One region of the Peribacillus sp. NPDC097895 genome, then DNA from elsewhere that is predicted to be linked to it. Evidence: predicted binding sites of a transcription regulator. Region 1 holds the regulator's gene; the other holds the start of a gene.
What was found. Region 1 encodes LexA, which represses DNA repair genes until DNA is damaged. Its sites were predicted from a motif close to CGAACATATGTTCG; they were not measured.
Positions count from the first base shown of each region.

Region 2: a site for LexA is predicted at 1,391-1,404, ahead of ACQKMH_RS19265 (YolD-like family protein). Genes of this name have one in related genera too.

Region 1 covers NZ_JBNNSH010000004.1:337,133-340,349, forward strand. The annotation lists gene ACQKMH_RS20685 (esterase/lipase family protein) at 1-39, shown strand, start outside; gene ACQKMH_RS20690 (hypothetical protein) at 644-931, opposite strand; gene lexA (transcriptional repressor LexA) at 1,528-2,151, opposite strand; gene yneA (cell division suppressor protein YneA) at 2,307-2,618, shown strand; gene ACQKMH_RS20705 (YneB family resolvase-like protein) at 2,638-3,217, shown strand, end outside.
Region 2 covers NZ_JBNNSH010000004.1:29,813-33,029, reverse strand. The annotation lists gene ACQKMH_RS19275 (DUF3021 domain-containing protein) at 1-269, opposite strand, end outside; gene ACQKMH_RS19270 (LytTR family DNA-binding domain-containing protein) at 266-724, opposite strand; gene ACQKMH_RS19265 (YolD-like family protein) at 1,017-1,358, opposite strand; gene ACQKMH_RS19260 (DUF6944 family repetitive protein) at 1,477-2,157, opposite strand; gene ACQKMH_RS19255 (oxalate decarboxylase family bicupin) at 2,221-3,217, opposite strand, start outside.

The DNA.
Region 1 (3,217 bases):
ACCCGTACGCTGATTCGTTCTGTTTATATTGAAAAATAGTAAGAAGATGCCTTCTTTTTATTGAAGGCATCTCGGACCGCCCGCAGAAAGCGAGTGCCTGGAGGGGAAATCAGCGGTCAAATTCTCCCCACCAAAAAACTGTAGGCAAAATCCATTATTATCGAATATGTAGACAAAAGGAGTTCTATCTACCTGTTAAAACAAAGTTGATTGGAACGGAAGGTCCGAGACTCCCGCTTAGGGATACGCGTCCAAGGGAGACCCCGCAGGCACAAAGAGCGCCGAAAGCGAGTGCCAGAGATTAAATCTACGTTAAAATTTACAAACCTAAAAAACTGTAGACAAACTCAATTATTAATTAGTTTGTCTACAGTCGAAGAAATAAATCAAAATCGTGAAAACAGTGGAAAGAAGCCTTTACCACCAGAAATTCATCAAGATAGAAACCAAGGAGCTTAAAGAGATTTCAACGGAGCTTGAGAGGTTACTATTTGAAAGATGAACCAACAAAAAAGTTTGCCTATTCGTTTCTTACAGCAGCATACCGCAATATAAATTGCGTGTGGTCGATGGTATAGATACGATGTAGTAGCCTGTTATTTAATAGATGAATGAATTTCATCTCCGGCCATACACTAGATAGCTAATCTGTCTTTTCATTAGATGATCTATAGGACAAAATGCCAGTTTTGAGCGCAGCGTAATTGCCTATACTTGCATAGCCATAAAACCAGCCCATAAAAATTCCTGCAACCAAATGATTTCTATGGCTGATGAAAATGGAAATGAACAAGCCAAGAACTAATGCGATGGTAGGGATGAATTTTTTAGGAGTATGAAACAAAACCTTAATCAGTTGAGTAAGTATTATTATGGTAGGAATGGCTATCACTGCATCCCAAAAATTTGTATGGATGGTCGGGAAGTCCATAATTTCACCACCTTAAATTGGAAGATGTACAAAATTAACTTTCACCATTTATATAGGATTTATACCACAGTAATTTTTACGATAGAAGCCATTTAACAAAGAAAGGTAATCCGAGCAGTTTTAAAGATTTTCAACGGTCAACTTATAAAGCCATCAATCCAAGTAAAGTAATGGATTTGATGGCTTTTTCTGCGTTGGAGGACAAAATGGTTTAGGTGTCAACGGTACGCCAGTTTAACGATTCAGAATCGTTGAGGATAATCATATCGTCAAGATTCAGTCTCTGCGCATGCCGAAGCATTGGATTTTATGGAAGTACAGTTTTTTTAGCTTGATCACATGAACTTTATCTGGGTGCGTGAATTTATTCCTCTTTTTTAAAATTTAACTATAGGTTGCATTTACATAGGCTTCCACGCACCGAATGGCAATTGTTTACTTTCCTATTAGCAATAAAAGAAAAAAGGAAAATTGAAATAATCCTATTAAAATTCCCTTCTATTAAATAAAAGTAATCAAAACCTAGTCTTCCATATGCATAATGAGAGAGTTTGGGACATAAATTAAAACAAACAAAAAAAGCGCCTTTAGCGCTTTTAGTGTATTTGTCTATATAAGCCTATTACTTTTCCAAGTATCGAAACATCTCTTAAAATAATGGGTTCCATATTTGAGTTCTCAGGCTGAAGCCTTATGTAATCCGGTTCCTTAAAGAATCGTTTTACAGTGGCTTCATCATCTTCAGTCATAGCCACGACGATATCTCCGTTATTGGCACTGCTTTGTTGTTTCACGATGACATAATCCCCATCATGAATTCCTGCCTCGATCATACTCTCTCCCATGATTTCGAGCATGAATACATGGTCATCATGTGGAACCATGCTTTCGGGAAGCGGGAAGTATTCTTCTATGTTCTCAATGGCCGTAATCGGCATGCCTGCTGTTACTTTTCCAAGTAAAGGCACGTTCACAACATTCGTTTTCGGTATACTGTTGGCTTCTTCTAAATTCAGGATTTCAATGGCCCTCGGCTTGGTAGGATCACGTCTTATCAGTCCTTTGCTTTCCAGGCGGGATAAATGTCCGTGAACTGTTGAACTTGATGCAAGTCCCACTGCTTCGCCAATCTCCCTTACGGAAGGCGGATACCCTTTTTGGCGAACTTCTTCTTTAATGAAATCAAGAATATCTTGCTGCCGTTTTGATAGTTTAGTCATTTTTGCACCTCTTCTCCAATTTTCTTTGCTTCATTATATCATGGCCCCCATCTCTATACAAACATAAGTTCGAATTTTGTTGTTGACTGAAACAAACGTTCGTATTATAATTCGGATATAACATACGAACGAACATTCGCTTTGGAGGGATATTTATGAAAAATTTATACAAAAACTATATTTATACGATTCTATTAGCGGGATCTGTATTCATCTTTTCAATTTTATTCTCTTGTACATTAGACAACGATCAAAAAAAGGATTTCCTTTCTATAGAAGTAAGCGAAGGCGACACCTTATGGGGAATTGCCGAAGAATATGAAGAAGCTAATTTGACAAAAAAAGAATTCATTGGTTGGATAGAAGAGCATAATGGGGTCAGGGCGGATTCAATTAAACCTGGTCAAGTCATTGTCATACCTGTTAAAGGGGAAGAACTTGTTCAGAATTTGGCAAGCGAGCAGTAAGTAGCGAAGGTAGGGTATTATGAAGGCAGTAATCTATTGCAGGGTTAGCACAGAAAAAGAGTCACAGGAAACATCATTGGCAAGGCAGGAAGATGAATTGGTCAAATTGGCAGAGAAGCTGGATGTAGAAGTTGTTTCCATAATAAAAGAACAGGCTAGCGGTTATGAGTTAAACCGTGATGGCATTTTTGACATGCTTGAACTTTTTAAAACCAAAGAAGCTGAAGTTCTATTAATCCAAGACGAAACAAGGCTGGGGAGAGGGAATGCGAAAATTGCCCTTTTCCATGTCATTCTTAAAGAAGGCGTGAAAATTTATACGCTTTCACACGATGGGGAACTGGAGTTATCGGATTCAGATGCCATGGTCATCCAGATAGTCGGTATTGTCGAAGAATATCAAAGGAAATTACATAATTTGAAAATAAAACGCGGTATGTTAAGAGCCGTTGAAAAAGGATACCGCCCTCAAAAAAATCTTCATAATCAGAGGAATTCTACCGGAAGGGAACGTAAGGAGATTCCTATTGAAGAAATTATTAAACTTCGGGCTAATGGATTGACGTTTGCAGAAATCGCAGCCACTTTAAGGGGCTTTG
Region 2 (3,217 bases), 310 kb from region 1:
ATCGTGAGTGCCAAGATGAGGTATAGGATTATGATGGTTAAAAAATGGAGAATCGTCTGCTGGGATAGTTTCAAATTCCTGTTTTCAAAGTATAAGGGACTGACTGTAAAAAACCAGCCACAAAGAGCGGAGCCGATGGAGTTTTTCAAAAATACTGGTCCATCTATCATTTCGAAGCCACCGAAAAGGATATATAAATTGGTGACTAAAACCGCAATAAAGCATCCAAAGAAAATACCGATAAAACTGCGGATTATAAATGTTTTCATTCTACTTTCCTCCTGTTCAATTTTAGAGCTTCTTTAATCGCAGGGACATAGGTACGAGACACATATTCTTTCTTTCCTGATTTGAAGTAAACGCAGAGTGTACCATTGAATAATGCTTCAAAACGGCTCAATTGATTCAAATTAGCGATAACAGATTTAGACAGACGGATAAATTTTTTAGAAGGGAGCATGGACTCGAGCTCATATAATTTCTCTTTTAAAATAAAGGAATCTTTTTCTGTTACGGCGATAATATGATCGTTTTCAGTATGAAAATAGTGGATGTCATCCGGTTTGAGAATATGTTGCATTTCTCCCTTTTTTCCAATCAGGAATTGTTGCTCCCTTCCATAGATGCAGTCAATTAGTTCCTGTATATTTTCATCCAACTCAGGACCTTCGATGGTAACTCTTGTTTCTTTAAATGCTTTGTCAATATTAAGAGAAAGTTTCAAATTTCAGACACCTCTTTTCACCTAAAATCCTCTCATTGACTTTCTAATTTATTGTATGATGAAATTCCTTTCAAGTCTCCATAATTCCAGTAAGTGGAAGAAAAATGAAGGGTAACTTGTGGAAAATAGTTGGTGACTTACACAAAAGGAATCCCATGATCCGTTTAACGAAAACAACAATTTGTTGAGGTAGTTATAAAGAAGGCCATAAAACCTTCAACTGTGAGAGAGGAATGGTTACTGTATTTTTTGTTGAGTATTATTCATTACTTTGTGAAGTATTGTACTTAAACTAACGGGTGCGCGTTAGTTCCAAAGGGCACGAAATGAGACCATTATATGAGTGGTCTCTTTCTTCTGAATACGTAACTCTTTCGTGACGATGTATGTACACACAATACCCGTGCAGATCATGGGGCTTTCCCTCGTTGTGCAATTTAAAACTTATTGGTAAATGATATTCCAACGCATAATGAATATTGTATTCAAATTCTTCAACCTGATATTCATCAAGGACAGGTTTTTTATTTAGGAAGTAATCAACCTCACCCAATTTACTATTTAATGCTTTATGTTCTGGCATAATCAATGCTGCTTCCCATTTAACGAGCCCTCTATCACGAATTGTACTCATCAGATAGATTCCTCCTTTACATTTATTATATACGAACAAGAGTTCTTATATAAGACAGAAAAAAATTACTTCCCCAAAGAGGTTCGGGCTTAAAGAACTTGACAAAAGCCAGCATTTCCTACTGGCTTTTCGATTGATTATCTAGAGTGGCTTCCTTTATTGTTCCAATCAATGAAAGGACAGAGCCAGTTGCTTGTATCCAACTACCCATTACTACTAATGTTTCTGATTGTTCATTGTTTTGTTCTATATAGTCTCCATAACTGTAGCCATTGTTTTTATTTTCATTTAATACACCTTTAGTGGTTAAAGAATTCTCATTATCGGCTTTTTGGTCTTTACCTTTTTCATCACTATTTCTTAATTCATTAATCCCTCCTATAGCTTGTAATGAGTTCCCTGTGACTTGTAATATGTTTCCTATTAAGTTTTCTGAGTGGCCTGGGAAAGGAGAAAGCTCAAGTCCATGGCCAACATTAATTGCCCCACCCAAAGCTTGTATCCAGTTGCCCGTTATGAATAATTTCTGATCTATTTCTTTATTGAAGTCAATAACCAACCCTGTAACTACGATAGAGTTTCCAATTGACTGAAATTCCTTTCCAACTGTTCTAAGGACATCCCCTTGTACGTCAGCTTGTAAAGCATTTCCCCCTGCCTGTAAAACGTTTCCCCACAAATTTAGGTCATTACGCAAATTACTTTTTATATAGTTCACTGGCGTAGAACCGAGTGCAGCTGAAATTGTTCCGACAGCTACGATCACCGAACCAAAGATTGATATAAATACGCTTCCCATTTCAACCGCCAACCTGTCAATAATTAAAGAATTTGTAGTTCTTTTTCATCCCTTTTTTGGTACTTAGGAAAAACCAGGATATTTTACAACATTCCATTTCTCCTTGCGTAGAGAATCGATCAATTCTGATCCAACATTTAAGTTGCTTTCAACTAATTCTTTAGGAGTCAGTGCCATCCATTGATTCAGCGACATATCTTCATAGCGGTTGCTTTTGAACATCGCTAAAAACCATAATGTTTCGGTACCTGTGTTTTGAATATAGTGTCCGGTTGCAAAGGGCACATACCCGACATCACCAGCTCTATAATCAAATGTACGAGCTTCACCGTTTCCAGTAAATACGGTCATTCTCCCTTGTCCGGTAAGGTAATACTGCCACTCGTCGTTATTAGGATGCCAATGAAGTTCTCTCATTGCACCCGGTTCAATCTCAACGAGTGCTGCTGCGATTGTTTTAGAAATGGGAAAGTTAGAAGAATCAACAATTCGTACACTACCACCAGGCGTTTTGATTGGTGTTTGTTTCAACAGTTCGTGCTTGAAGGTTAACGGGACTTCTCCATAGGGTGACTGGACATCTTGACTTTCCAGTGAACCTGGTACATCCCCCTGATAGATATATACCTGTTCTGAAGGAATGGAGTTAAAAGCACTCTCTGGTACTCCGAAATTGGCCGATAGAACATCTTTTGGAGTATGTGCAAACCAGTCGGAGATGGATAAGGTGGAAAGATCGGAAAAATTCCCGTCATCGAAGACGAGTAGAAATTCGCAATGTTCCAACCCTTGAATCGAATGTGGGATACCTGGGGGAAAGTACCAAAGATCGCCTGGGCCCACGTCGGCAATAAAATTTCGTCCTTGTTGGTCAACCGAGGTTATACGTGCCCGGCCCAATAGCATATAAGACCATTCAGCCTGTTTATGCCAATGGAGTTCACGTACTCCGCCTGCCGTTAAACTCATATTTACACCCGCAAGAGTAGTCGCTATAGGAAGTTCCCTGACGGTGATCTCCCGTGACCATCCCCCGTGATTTAATGTCATAGAAGTGTCT